Regions from separate parts of the Halobacillus seohaensis genome, predicted to be linked through region 1. Evidence: riboswitches for the same ligand, from Rfam matches in the RefSeq annotation. Region 1 holds a riboswitch; the other holds the start of a gene.
The links. A riboswitch is a leader RNA that binds a small molecule or an ion and turns the genes downstream of it on or off. The one in region 1 is predicted to bind S-adenosylmethionine.
Positions count from the first base shown of each region.

Region 2: linked by a shared signal. The riboswitch ahead of ACFQIC_RS03790 (5-methyltetrahydropteroyltriglutamate--homocysteine S-methyltransferase) and the one ahead of ACFQIC_RS18220 (homocysteine S-methyltransferase family protein) in region 1 are both predicted to bind S-adenosylmethionine.

Region 1 covers NZ_JBHSZV010000053.1:5,993-13,707, reverse strand. The annotation lists gene qoxC (cytochrome aa3 quinol oxidase subunit III) at 1-482, shown strand, start outside; gene qoxD (cytochrome aa3 quinol oxidase subunit IV) at 484-855, shown strand; gene ACFQIC_RS18240 (cytochrome C oxidase subunit IV family protein) at 901-1,140, shown strand; gene ACFQIC_RS18235 (hypothetical protein) at 3,053-3,325, opposite strand; gene ACFQIC_RS18230 (TraB/GumN family protein) at 3,604-4,776, shown strand; gene ACFQIC_RS18225 (DoxX family protein) at 5,019-5,390, opposite strand; SAM riboswitch class I at 5,505-5,615, shown strand; gene ACFQIC_RS18220 (homocysteine S-methyltransferase family protein) at 5,699-6,748, shown strand; gene ACFQIC_RS18215 (hypothetical protein) at 6,889-7,041, opposite strand; gene ACFQIC_RS18210 (MBL fold metallo-hydrolase) at 7,180-7,715, shown strand, end outside.
Region 2 covers NZ_JBHSZV010000010.1:127,052-134,766, forward strand. The annotation lists gene ACFQIC_RS03770 (PAS domain S-box protein) at 122-1,456, shown strand; gene ACFQIC_RS03775 (hypothetical protein) at 1,552-2,937, opposite strand; gene ACFQIC_RS03780 (ABC transporter ATP-binding protein) at 2,934-3,635, opposite strand; gene ACFQIC_RS03785 (protoglobin domain-containing protein) at 3,758-5,053, opposite strand; gene ACFQIC_RS03790 (5-methyltetrahydropteroyltriglutamate--homocysteine S-methyltransferase) at 5,300-6,403, opposite strand; SAM riboswitch class I at 6,488-6,589, opposite strand; gene rbsK (ribokinase) at 6,721-7,578, opposite strand.

The DNA.
Region 1 (7,715 bases):
CTTATGCCGTATTATTCGGAAGAACAGCTGATGCTACACCTCCAGGGGAATTATTTGAACCTGGTATTGTGCTGATGATGACATTCCTTCTGTTAACGAGTAGTTTCACTTGTGGTCTTGCGATTCACGAAATGCGCAGAGGATCGGTGAAAGCACTAAGGAACTGGATGATCGTTACATTAGTTCTTGGTCTTGGCTTCCTTGGCTTTGAAATCTATGAATTTGTCCATTATGTTCACGAAGGAGCGACTCTTCAGTCCAGTGCTTATTGGTCTGCTTTCTTCACATTAGCTGGTACTCACGGGCTACACGTAACGCTTGGTATAGGCTGGGTGATCCTGTTACTCATCCAATTAACAAAACGAGGCCTTACACCAAGGACGAGTCGGAAGTTCTTTATTATCGGCCTATACTGGCACTTTTTAGACGTCGTATGGATCTTTATTTTTACAAGTGTTTATTTGATTGGGATGGTGGTTTAATATGACAGATCATAATAAACGAATTCCTGCTAAACACGTCATAGGCTTTATTTTATCGATTGCTTTAACGCTTTTGGCTGCCTGGGTGGCCTTAGAATCTAATCTATCTCAGATGTGGGTGATCTCTGGAATCATGATTCTTGCAGTTATTCAGGCAGGGATCCAGCTGTTTATGTTTATGCATGTCGTCGAGTCCGACAGCCATAACGGTCATGTTCCATGGAATATGATGTTTCACGGAGCCGTTCTAGCGGCCATTGTTGTTGCCGGTTCTCTCTTTACGATGTCGTTTGGGTTCACACATGATCATGATGATGGCGAACATGAACAGCATGAGCAACAAGAAGAACAGGGAGAACACGAAAGTCATTAACTGTTGGGCATTAAGCTTTTTTAATAAATTTGGTGGGTGATGTAGTTGAAAATTAATGAAAATCTATACAACCAAGAGAATGATGATGCGGCCGAGATTTTGTCTAGGAAACACATGATCGGTTTTATACTTTGCATTATGTTGACATCTTTTTCCTTATGGGGAGCTTTATATTCAAGTTATACACCGAGACCATTGTTATTTGTCCTAGCAGCCTTTGCTTTTTCTCAAGCGATGATGCAGTTGCTTTGTGTTCAATCAGCCCCTAAAAAGGCTATAAAATAAAACAAATGCCCTCTTTCCGGTTGAAAACGGGGAAGAGGGCATTTTTTATTAACAAGTTCTTACCTATTGCAAATAATAATTAAAGTTTGTGAAGAAATGCACTTAAACCCAGAAGGATTGTTGAAGACTTGAATTCGATATGTTTGTGTGAATTTTGTGGCTGCGGGAAACGGCTCGCTTTCCATGGGGCGGGCGCTGAGCCTCCTCGGACTTCGTCCTGTGGGGTCTCATCTGTCCCGCACATCCCATAGGAGTCTCACCGTTTCCCTCCGCCCCTTTGCCATATAAGTGTCTCGATACCCCTTCAAGAAAAGGCAGCCATTCCTAAGTTTGCATGCAAATCTTGAAAGCGGGCGGTCCTATTAAAATCCTTTATATAGAGAGGTTCATTGCAATAGAACACGGATAGTGGAAGATAGTCCCTTCTGGGAAAGGGATTCGCTTCTCACACATCGAATGGGGGGATTGGGAATCTCCCCGTTTCCTAGCCACCCATCCTTTGCTTTTAATGAACGGCCCTACTGCCATAAGTCGCCTTCGTGTTCGCTACACCATATGGAACAAGTGTGCCAGTTGCAAACTCCCATCTATGAATAGCCTACATTTCTCGAAGCTGAGTCTTCAAGTAAATGATGCTTTAGTTGAAGAAGAAAATATAAAGAAAAACGCTTGGATATTAAAATGTCCAAGCGTTTTTCTTTACCAATTGTCATGTTATTTAGTATGTTAATTGGTTCGATAATTCTGTTACTATTTTTCCCTCTACATATGTTTTTGTACTCCAAAACCGAACTATTTACCCAAAATCACATTGTTTTTTCCTGTCAAAGTGGAGGATTAAGTCCAATTTACCCCGTATGTTTCTATCGGAATCATGCTGTTCTACAGTCCCTGTTAAAGAATGAGATATCTGATATAACGCCAATTGAAGACTGATACAGTCAGGGAATATGGCCATTACAGATTGCGCCATTAGATAAGTTAAAAATCGGGTGTGATAGCCTGTTTATATGAAGAGAAGGAGCTTACCCGGTATGTATGCCTACCATCACCATCTCTCCTTGTGAAAACCGTTTCTGAATTTATAGTACAGATCAATAGTACAGGATCTATTAATGGCAGAAGTGGATCAATTTCATGGCATAAGTAGATCATTTCAATGGCAATATTCACACAACACCCCAATTTTCATAAAAAGGGTTCCGTTCCACTCTTCATAGTCATGGGGGATGGGAAACCATGAGACTCCTGCGGGAAAGGATAGACTGGCGAGACCCCGCAGAGCTTTAGGAGGTTACTGAAAAAGTGTTTACATTTAACACAGGCAGAGAATCACAGTCAACATGTTGGTGTTAAAGAAGAAATCACTCGCGTATATAGTTGTTGGTTGAGTTAATTCTCTTATTAAATTCACTTTTTCAGTGGCCTCAGCTTTAGAGCGAGGAGGCTTGCCGTCTTCCCAGTGGAAAGCGAGTGGTTTCCCATCCCCCATGCTCCGATGAAAAGCAACGGAACCGCCATTCCTTTATTGAATAATCCGAGGCTTTAAGCGATATGCAAGAAAGCACCTTCTAGCACAATTCTCACTCATAGGGAGTGCTTTTCACTTGAATCACCACATCTGATGCTTCCGTTCTCCTCATAAAAGCAAGAAGGTCCGGGAAATCGCAAGACTCCTGTGGGATGAACATGATCGGTGAGATCCCGCAAGGCGTAGCCTGAGGAAGCTCACCTCATGCCCACGGAAAGCGAGTGATTTCCCGGACCTTCTAACGCCATCCTTGTTAACGGAAACCACCAGAATGTCTCGAATCTGAGTATTCCACAATCTGGGGCTTTAGTTGAATAAGCAATTGAAAATACATTTAAAAAATCTCAGTTCAGTGAACTGAGATTTTTACCTGTTATTGTTTTATTGATAACTTTTTTGATACTTGTCTTGTGTGTTTACAACGTAAATGATAAACATGATCCAAGCGGCTTGGGAAACAATTAAACCTCCATAGAAAATAACCCATAATGGAGAAAATGTAGCAGGTGCCACGTTGAAAACCGCCTCAAAATAGTAGATCCACATACCGACAAGTAAAGCGGACTGAACAATAGCCAACGGCATTTTTCTCAATTTCATAAAGAGAAAAGGTGTAACGGTTGAAAGCATTAGAAAAATCATTATGATCCCCATTTAAAACAACTCCTTTATCGGACAATTAAATTTAGTTTGTAAGCGCATACTTTTATTGTATTCATTGTAACAAAAAATTCTTTAAAAAGACACATAATGTTCACAAGTTTTTCTTGTAGTGATAGCTTGCCCAAATTTTTGGAAAGAATAACGTTGTTTTACAATTGGTGAGGAAGTGTGATGAGGAAAACAAACAAAAATAATTCTCATTTGCTCGATTGTAGTTTAATATGGAGAGAGGTAGTTTTTTAAAGAACGTTCAAAAAAGGAAGGTCCTTATGTCTATCAATGATGAGAATATCACAAGAATTCATCTAGATAATAAAGAGTTGATCCTAATAGGGACAGCCCACGTATCTAGAAAGAGTGCAGAACAAGTAAAAGAAGTAATTGAATTTGAACAGCCGGACGCTGTATGTGTAGAATTGGATGAACAACGATACCAGTCAATTAAAGACGGTAATAAATGGCAGGAAACCGATATTTTTAAAGTCATCAAGCAAAAAAAAGCGACATTGCTTTTAATGAATATGGTAATATCCTCATTTCAAAAGCGAATGGCGAAACAGATGGGAATTAAACCAGGGCAAGAAATGATCCAAGGTATTGAATCAGCTAATGACACAGGTGCAACGCTTGTTCTGGCAGATCGTAATATTCAAATCACCTTTGCACGAATCTGGGGTAATCTTGGATTTAAGGGAAAAGCAAAACTTCTTATGCAAATTATCTTCAGTATTTTCAGTAACGAGAAAATGTCGGAAGAGGAGCTAGAGAAACTCAAATCTAAAGATATGCTGGATGCTATGCTTCAGGATTTTACGAAAAGCTTTCCGAGACTGAAGAAGCCTTTAATTGATGAAAGAGACCAGTACTTATCTCAAAAAATTAAAGAAGCTCCTGGTAACAAAATTGTTGCCGTGTTAGGTGCTGCTCACGTTCCTGGAATTAAAGAGGAGATACATAAGGAACATGACTTAGAGAAACTGAATAAAAAGCCTTCAAAGTCCAAGGTTCCTAAGTTGATTGGCTGGTCCATTCCCGTGTTGATTATTTCCATCATTGCCTATACATTCTATACGAATCCAGCTGCAGGAACTCAGCAGACAATCAGCTGGGTTTTATGGAATGGGTCGTTCTCAGCAATAGGAACAGCTGTGGCTTTAGGCCATCCACTAGCCATTCTGACGGCATTTATTGCCGCCCCAATCACTTCTTTGAATCCGCTGATTGCGGCCGGGTGGTTTGCAGGGTTTGTCCAAGCTTACTTCCGACGTCCAAATGTTAAAGATTTTGAAACGCTTTCTGAAGATGTTTCAAGTCTCAAAGGATTTTGGAACAACAAAGTAACTCGTATCCTACTAATCATTGTTTTAGCAAACCTTGGTAGTTCTCTAGGAACAGCCATTGGCGGTGCTGATGTGTTACGTTTATTTTTTGAAAATTTATAATGAAGAAACCACCTCAAACGGACTGTATCCATCGTACTTGAGGTGGTTTTTTTCGCCTGAAAAAAACTTAAATGAATTGAAAGATAAACGATGACTAGTAGTACGCCTGTCTTGTAGGGTGGTTTCTGAAGCGCTGCAAGATCGTTCGGTGTTGGCATAGGATCTGCCGTTCGTAGTCGAACAACCTTACCTTTTTTTGTAGACGAGCATGTTTAATAAACGGAGACTTGCACTTTTTTTCTTTAATGGCTAACCCCCCTTTGTCTATATAGAACAATAAGCAATGCGAGTATGACAATGTCTAATCTGGCATTAAATAAAGCCGGAATTAACCCATCATGTAAGGCAGGAATTTTAGTAAGCAGGATAGCTGCAATTATAATAAGAAGCAGAGCTAATGTGGCTTGCCGAATGTACTTATTTAGTAATAGTAAAATGCCACAGCCAATTTCTGCCCAAGCGACTATATACATGACTTCTAGCGGATAAGGCAGGCCGAGACTGACGAAGAAATCAGCTAGGTCAGCATTGATGAGTTTCATAATCCCAGAAGTAATAAACACAAAAGCGATGATAAACTTGATCGTTTTTAAAGTTGAAAAGGAATGCGTCACGGTTTGTCCCCCTTTTGACAAGTATATGATTTCATATTTCAGAATTATTCGAAAAAAGGTTGACTTTCCATTTGAAAATTCGCTATAATGCGTAGATAATTACATATGAAATCACTCTTATTTAGAGAGGCGGAGGGATTAGGCCCTTTGATGCCCGGCAACCTTTCAAGTAATCACTTGAAGATGGTGCCAATTCCTACAGGTCAATGATCTGGAAGATAAGAAGAGGATAACGTACTTACGGATCCCCCTTCTTATCGAATGGGGATCTTTTTATATGTGAATAAACTAGGAGAGGGTGTTAGGCAATGAAAAGAAGTTTGGAACAACGTTTACAAGATGGACCGGTGATTTGTGGGGAAGGATACCTATTTGAATTAGAGCGGAGGGGTTACTTACAAGCTGGCTCCTTCGTACCTGAAGTTGCGCTCGATAATCCTCAAGCATTAAAACAGACGTACCGTGATTATATGCTCGCCGGATCGGACGTTGTTTTAGCTTTTACGTATAACGCACATCGTGAGAAAATGCGTATTATTGGAAAGGAAGATCTTCTGGAGCCTTTGAATCGACAGGCCATTCGTTTGGCAAAAGAAGTCGCCCAAGAGCATCCTGAGGAAGAGGCGTTGGTAGCTGGCAATATATCAAATACGAACTTGTTTAATCCAGACGACCCTGAAGCAGTTAAAAGCGTACGCAATATGTTTGCTGAAATGGTGGGATGGTGTAAAGAAGAAGGTGTTGATTTTATAAACGGGGAAACCTACTACTATTATGAAGAAGCAAAAATTGCCTTAGAAGAAATTCAAAAGCATGATTTGCCTGCTGTCATTACTTTTGGAATGATGGGTGAAAATGTATTGAGAGATGGATATACGGTCGAAGAGGCCTGTCGACTTTTACAAGAACAAGGTGCATTAGTCGTAGGTATGAACTGTTTCCGTGGGCCTGCGACAATGCAACCATACATTGAAAAAATTCGTGCTGAGGTCGATGGATATGTAGGAGCCTTACCTATTCCTTATCGTACATCTGAAGAGCATCCAACATTCTTTAACTTGCCAGATGGAGGGTGTTCCTGTAATTTACCGACAGAGACGACATTCCCTACAGCCCTTGATCCCTTATATTGCAATCGCTATGAATTGGCAGAATGGGCAAAAGCATCACATGATATCGGTGTAAACTTCTTAGGGTTATGCTGTGGTGCTTCGCCAAGCATGTTGCGTGAAGTGGCTGAAACGGTTGGACGGACTACTGTTAACTCGACGTATTCTCCAAATATGGAAAAACACTTTTTATTTGGAACAGATAAATCTTTACAACCCCATATTACATCGTATAAAACAAAAGCGTAATAAGTTAGTTGCCATCTCCTGTTGTGTTATGCAGGAGGTGGTGTTTTTTTGATAATCGCTCGCAAAATCAAAATAGCAAAGAGAAAAATAAGAATCCCCCGATAGACTCGCGGGATTTAATCAGCATTTCTACCAGACGATCAATCATAACAATGGTGTTTATGACGACGACAGCCACCACAGTGATGATGATGATGTTTTCGTTTAGGTTTTCTGCGAACACAACATCGTTGAGAAAATGAATCTAGTATATCTTCTGCTACTCTTTTTCTACTTTTCTTTTCCCACTCCATATAATGACCTCCTTTCTTTATAGTATATGCCAAATACTTTTTTATGTTTGTACCATTAGATTTTGAAAAATTCATCCTACATCCCCCGCGAAAATCCCACTTTTCCTATGATAAAATAGATGAAATAGGAGGTGCGGTATGTTCAAACATCCATTTTTAGTATTTTTCAGCGTTGTAGCTATTGTGCTATCAGGAGGATGTGGAGAGGGTTCTCCAGGATCAACTGACGAACAAGCGCAACAGGAAGAGCAAACAGAACAAGTAGAGACGGAGAAACAAGCGGAGAACTCCACAAATTCTAGTGACTCAGATGGCGATGCTGAGCTGGAAGCCAAAGAGGAGTCAATAGAAAATGAAGAGGATGTAGACGATCAATCGGCTAGTTCAGAGGAGGAACAGACGGAAGAAACAGAGCTTACTTCTGAACTTACTGCCCATTATATTAACGTAGGGCAAGCAGATGCTACGCTACTAGAATTCCAGGACAACGGGCAGCCGTTTCATATATTAGTGGATGCGGGGGATTGGAATAGTGATAATGTAGTTAACTATCTAGATAGTCAGGACATTGATCAAATTGATATTGCTGTGGGAACCCATCCGGATGCTGATCATATTGGCCAACTCGATCAGGTCATTAAACAGTTTAATGTCGATGAAGTTTGGATGTCAGG
Region 2 (7,715 bases), on a different contig from region 1:
GAATGAAGAGAGGTTTGTTTGATTGCAGAATCATTTGCTAAGAGTGCTGCTGGATAGGATTTATCGATGATTCAGGAACGTTTATCATCGAACAACCCTAATTCATCGCCGAAAGGAGGCTATGAAACAATTGAGAGAATCACAAACACCCAAACAAGAAGAAGCAACGATCGTAGTTGATCGAAAAGGACATATCGCTTCCATCAACGATAAAGCTCTTCGGCTCTTCGATATTGACAAAGAATCTTACATAGGAAAAAAAATTCAGGAATTATTGCCTGAACTATTTTTAGATCGAATAGAACAAGGCAGCATTCATCATTTTGCAGGCAAGCACAAAAACAACTTATCTTTATTTTTGAGAAAAACCCCTTTTCATCTGCACGGTGAAGACTATTCTCTACTCGTTATACACCCTAATCAAGAGCAAGCTTTATCTGGAGAAGAACCGAAAAAAATATTGAATGAGTTACTTGATATGAAGTTTGCCTTAGATGAGTCTACGATTGTGGCAATCACAAACAAACAAGGGAAAATCAAATATGTAAACGATCAGTTTTGCAAAATCTCCAAATATTCACGCGAAGAGTTGCTTGGCCAAGATCATGTTATTATTAATTCCGGGTATCATTCACAAACTTTTTTCAAAGATCTTTGGAGAACCATTGGACAAGGAAACGTTTGGCAGGGTGAAATCAAAAATAAGGCCAAGGATGGTACACCATACTGGGTGGATACAACCATTGTCCCTTTTTTGAACGATGACGGAAAGCCCTATCAATATTTAGCCATACGCTCAGAAATTACTGAGCGGAAGCGGGTAGAGGAAGAACTTAAATACACACTTACCCGCATGATGAATGTGCAGGAAGAGGAACGTAGAAGGTTGTCTAGAGAACTCCATGATGGTATCGGCCAAAACTTGTACAGCCACTTAATTACCATCAGTCGATTAAACGCTGAAACAGATCATCCGTTAGTAGAGCAAATGCTTGGGGAAGCAACAGAATTGATACAAGAAGTCCGCAATATATCGTGGCAATTACACCCTTCTGTATTAGACGATTTGGGACTCATTCCAGCCATCCGTTCGTTTATTAATCGATATTCAGAGCATAATCAGATCGATGTTGTCTTTGAATGCATGCTCGACCATCGAATAGATAATAGTATCGAAGTAACCATTTATCGGATTATTCAAGAAGCTCTTACAAACATTCGTAAATATGCCTATGTGAAAGAAGCATCAGTTAGTATTCGTGAGTTTGATGAAATTATTCGAGTCATGATTAATGATAAAGGCAAAGGATTTGATAGTGAGACTATTTCAAAGGGGATTGGATTAGTTAGCATGGAAGAACGAGCCAAAGCGGTGCAAGGAAACTTAGATGTTACTTCGTCCCCAAACAAAGGAACCACTATTATACTCGAAGTACCTCAAGACCTTAAATCCTGAGGTACTTCGTAATGCTCTTGATTGAATCCTACTAGATTACTCATTAATCGAACAAGGATGACCTTCCTTCAATACAAGCAAAAAAAGGCCTATTTTTATTTAATATAACGTGCTAACAAGTAAGGCAGGAAGACACCAACAACTGCTGGTGGGAAGTACATGCCAAATCCTAAGAAAAGATAACCAAGGACTCTTCCCCCCTCTTGATCCTTTATACTTTTTCGTTGAAGGGCGTTCATTCGCTCTTTTAAGCGTTGATCTAAATCTAACTTACTCCAAACGACTAAGGCTAAGAATTGGATACATAAACTAATATTCAAACCTACAATAGTCCAACCTATTAGAAAGAAAGCAATGAAAAGCAGTGTCATTCCAACCATTGCCCACCAGGCATACGTATGGCGCCATCCTTTTTCTTCAATTGGCAATACGGATAATATAGGCTGTCCCCGAAACTGATCAGCAAATAAGGATGCGGCCATTTCGATATAGACAAAGAAAGCAATCGGAACCGATATATATATGACCCAATCTGCTTGAAAAGGTAGAATGCCAATGATAATTATGCCGATACCCACCGTTTTCCAAACAAACCCAAATTGTTGATGCAAATGACTACGCCAAAGACGATGGTAGAGCTGATAAATATTCGTAAAACGATGTTTAGCTCGACGGTTTCTTAAAAACGTTTGTAATATTCCGTAACGCTTCGGTGGTTTAATAGGCACCTTCGTCATGTGACTGATCAATTGAATGTTCCACACCCTTGCATCATTCATTTCCACTACACGTCCCCAATCCACATGTCTTAGAAGACGAGGCATTAAATAAATATTTATCCCAAGCAAGCCGAGCCCGAGGAATAAACCTATAAGGGATTCATTCCATTCTAAGAAGATCGTCACCCAGCGAAAAGCACCAACAATAAAGAAAATACTTACTATAACTATAAGCTTCAGCCAACGTCTAAGTGAATATAATTTCCAATGGAGGAACATGGAAAGCGTAAAAAACAGGCTATAGCTTAAGGTGAAATATAATAATAATGAGTATGAAAACGGAGTAACCATCCCTAAAATAAGTGCCAGTAAAAAAGTCCCGAACATATGCCAAAATCCTCGTTCGATGGCCATATGCCACAACAATTGAAGACGCGTATGCGGCAACATACTTAGCTTGAGTTCAGAGGTTGTAAAAGCAATCCCCGAGTAAAAAAAAGATTGAGCGCAGGCACGCAGCAAAACAACAGATGGCAGAATCCACACCCATTCTTCAAGGTTGATCTGCCATCTTTCCACTAGTGGTAAATATTGATTTAACCAATCTGCAACCATAAATAAAAAAGCAATCCCAAAGATCATGCAATAAACCATTAATGTTACATCAAACGCTAATTGAAACGCCTGCTTATAAAGATCAAGTTTCTTCCTAAACCTTTGCTGCCGGACCCACCTGTACACCTCCCACGTAGAGAAGTTCATTTGGAGTCCCTCCGATCTAATTTTTCAAAATGCTCGATCTTTCCTAAAGAGGAAATACATCCATCTGTTAACATCACGAAGTCATTGGCGAGGTCATGCACCTTATCAAGTTGATGGGTGGTTAATAGAATGCTTGTGCCTTGTTCCCTTCTTTCGCATAAAAGTTTTTCAAGATCGGCACCCGCATACACATCCAACCCCATAAATGGTTCATCAATCAGAAGAAGCGGGACATCCGGCAGTAAAGCACAAATCGTTTGAGCCTTCTGTCTCATCCCTTTTGATAAGGATTCAGGGTATTCATCCAGCCGGTCCATAAGTTCAAATAGTTCCGTGTATTTATTGACTCGTTCAGCGAATATAGCATCCGGGATATCGTAGCTTTTTTGGTACAATTGAAAGTGTTGAAATACCGTTAATTCATTAAGAAGGAGTGGCTCTTCTGGAATATAGCTGAACTGATACTTATAATCCGCAAAGGTCTCATCCTGATTCATACCATTGATCAGGATGGTTCCCTCCGATTTCTCTATAGATCCGATAATTGCTTTCATAAGTGTCGACTTCCCCGCACCGTTATGACCAACGAGGGCAGTTATGCGGCCAGGGATCATTTCAAATGTGACATCTTTTAAGATAGAAGTATCGTTTATCTTTACGGTACAATTATTTACTTGAAGCACAGATTGGAAGTCCATCCTAACTCCTCCGTCAAATGTTTTCCTATTACTACGTTTATGCGAGAATATAAGTTTCATTATCTTTGATCAGTGGAAACAAAGAAGTGGAGAGCTTTTCCATGAAAAGCTCTCCACTTTTATTAAGACTGTTCTGTAACTTCTGTTAACTGTTGAGAAGAAGAGGCTACTTGCGCGACCGCATCATTGATCTCTTGAATCACCTGCGCGAATCCTTCTAGTTCCTTCTCAATCCCTGTGTTATACTCCTTATTCTGCCCCATGGCATCCACGATTTCGGTGAAAAAGTGATTTATTTGATCCATCTTATCCGTACCATCTACTATGAGTTGGTCAATATCAACGACGTTGTTAGAAACCTTATGGATCTGACCATTTGTCGATTGAATTAATTCAGACACTTCTGAAACCGAACTCTTCGTTTGTTCGGAAAGTTTCCGCACTTCATTAGCTACAACTGTAAAACCAGCCCCGTGCTCCCCAGCTCGTGCCGCTTCAATCGACGCATTTAACGATAGTAAATTTGTCTGCTCAGCAATGGAGGAAACGATTGTAACGATTTGGCTAATTTCTTCTGCTACATTTTTCAGTATATCCATTTCATCAGTAATTTGCTTAATGCTATTTTGAATATGATTCATTTGCTTTTGTTGTAGTTCAAGCTGTTGTTTTCCTTCAGTCGACTGACCTTCGACATTTTGAGCGATTTCTGTCCCCTTTTTCGAGTCTGTGAGAATTTTATCGGTTTGCTCGGTTAGCTGTTCAGTAGAGGCACTCGCCTGCTGAGATATAGCGGCTAACTCCTCAGACATTTCATCAATTTTACGATAGGCATTATTCTTTTTCTCAGCTTCTTCCTCACGAATTCTCACGTTCTCCTGTTCAAATAAATCGAGGACAATTTGTTGTTCCAAGTTTAGTATTTTCGTAGTAGCACGGATCGCCTGACTGTATTCTTCCACGTCGATTATTTCCTTCTTCAGGATATCTAAAAGTGACAATAGCAAGTCCTGGAAAGCACACATATACCATTTCGGTTGTAATCCGATGTGAACGTGTACTTCTGCAATTTTTTTCCTCTTTCCTATAAAACGAGTATCAATCACACCATTAAACATTTCTTGAATATGTATCGTTAGTGTTTTCTTTAGTCGTTCAACCGAGCTATTGTCATTAATAATATCCATCAATGAATCTTGATGCTCGAGGTTTTTATAAAATTGGTTCACAATGGGTTCAATATTTTCAGTTACCAATGGTTGTAAAGCTTTTAATATGGATAAATCATGTTTGGTTAGTCCAATCATTTTAAATTGCTTTTCAAGTTCCGAACCATTTTCTAGTTCGATTTTCCCCTGGAAGGAAGTATCTAACACGAGGGTAGTTGATTTTGTTTTTGTTGCAAAAAGCTGGAACATATAATACCTCCAATAAGAATAAAAAATCTCGTTTCTATTTATATCGGCCTTATTTCCTATACTCTTTAGGAAGATAACCTCCAGCCAATAAAAAAACTGCATTTTGGTCACATAAGTGTCAAAAAGCAGTTTGAATGGAAAGTATTAATGTTCGTATTTCCGCAAAATATGACTTTATCGCGAATCAAGATGAAAGCAGGGATACATATAAAGAAGGGGGAGCCTCGATTAACTCCCCACAAAGTTCTAGTTCCACACTTCCTCAGCAATCTCCACCACATGACGGATTTTTGCCCACTGTTCTTCTTCTGTTAAAATATTTCCTTCTTCCGTTGACGCAAAGCCACACTGTGGGCTTAGGCAAAGTTGTTCTTCAGGAAGATATTCTGCTGCTTCCGCGATACGAGCTTTAATATTCTCTTTATTTTCAAGCTCTGGGAACTTCGATGTAACCAAGCCAAGCACGACTTTTAAATCACTTCGTTTCACGTGACGAAGCGGTTCGAGTCCACCAGAACGTTCATCATCATACTCGAGGAATAGGCCATCGACTTTCAGCTCGTTGAATAGCGTTTCAGACACCGCATCATACCCCCCTGAAGAAGTATATGTAGAGCGGAAATTGCCTCGACAAATGTGCATCGTTATCGTCATATCCTCTGGACGATCCGCAATCGATTCATTAATCGCTTGGACAAATAAACGGCGCAATTGATCAGGCATTTGCCCACGTTCCTCTATCATTTTCAATCCCTTTTCGGAAAAAAACACGGCCCATGATGTGTCATCCAGCTGTAAGTAACGACAACCAGCATCGTAAAACGCTTGAATTGCTTTTTTATAAGCTTGCGTCAAATCCTTCAATAATACCTCTTCCTCTGGGTAGACTTCTTTGTCAACATCCCCTCTAAAGAAAAGCATGTTTGGACTAGGAATCGTAAACTTTGCAACATGATCATCCCCAACTACTGAATGGAGAAATTTATAATCCTCAAGCATCGGGTGATCATTAAAATCAACCTTATCGACAACACGAACAGAATGAGCTTTCGTCTCCACACCATTAAATTGAATACCTTGGTCAGCTTCAAATCCTTCTACACCAACTAAACCTTCTAGAAAATCAAAATGCCACCAAGCGCGACGTAAATCACCATCTGTGATCGACTGAAGGCCTGCTTGTTTTTGCTTTTCTACTAGATTAATAATTTCTTCATCTTCAATATTCCGTAGTTCTACGGCAGAAATTTTCCCTTTTTCCTTTTGAAGACGTGCTTGTTTAATTCTCTCAGGTCGGAGAAAACTTCCGACATGGTCCCCTTTAAATGGAGCTCGTTTAGTGTGTACCATATGAACCCTCTCCTTTTATAAAAATCGACATTAAAAAAAGCCCCTTCTGATAAGAAGAGACTCTCGTATGTAAGAACGGTCCTCTTCTTATCTTTCAAGCTCACCGCTTGTCGGAATTAGCACCTTGTTTACATACAGGTTGCTGAGGCGTCCCAGGGCCATACCCTCGACCTCTCTTGATAAGAAATCTGCTACTATTTAAATGTCGTATACCTAATATCGTATCAATTTTTCTATAAAAACGAAAGACCTAGACTTAATCCCTTTACGGATTGGTCTTTATCCGCGAACGTCTGTGATTTGGGTCCTTTTTTATATCAAAATGTTCGTCTGCTTTCCACCTGATCCGCAGATGGCATCCCAACTTGTGCCCCCACACTTTCCACAGTAAAAGATGCTGCCACATTTGCATAAGCTATCGCTTTTTCCACAGAGTATTCAGCCCCCAAATAAAAAGCCAATGCTCCATTAAACGTATCACCTGCTCCTGTTGTATCAACTACTTCCACAAAAACGCTAGGGATAATCTTATCATTGTAGCTTGCCCCTCGTGGTCCTAATGTTGTAATCAACTGATCCTTATAGTTATTTTCGAGAAAAAGCTTCTCTGCTTCCTCTTCATTTGGAGTAATGTATGTACAATCAGCCCACGCCTCCTGAGGTAAATCAATTGCAGGAGCTGGATTTAAAATAAACGGAATCCCATGGTCCTTACAAAAGGAAGCACACCATTCCACCGTCTCTTTAGGCACTTCCAATTGACTTAACACAACATCACTCTGGCGCAGCGTATCTTTAAACGACTCAACAAACTCCACCGTAACTTCTTCATTAGCACCAGAAACCACCATAATCCGATTATCATGATCGTTTAATAAAATATTTGCAACTCCTGTCGCTCGGCTCTCAGAAACCCCAACCGTGCTCGTCTGAATATTCTCCTTCTTCAAAAGCTCAAGAAGTTCCTTACCAATCGCATCATTTCCAACTTTACCAATAAAAGAAACATCTCCTCCTAAACGTGTGGCAGCAACAGCTTGATTAGCTCCTTTCCCTCCAGGTTTCATCGTGAACGCTTCGCCAAAATTCGTTTCCCCATTGTTAGGAATGCGCGAAATGGTAGTGAGTAGATCCATATTAATGCTACCCACGACGGTGATCTTGGGTGTTTTCATGCTATTTCTCCTCTCAAAAACTTCTTTGTTTGAATTAATTTTTGTATCAACTCAATATAAAAATGAACTCGTCTATATTCTCCCTCCATCAATGGCTGCTCGTTCTCTTTGATCCTTTTCTCTGCTCCTAACGACGG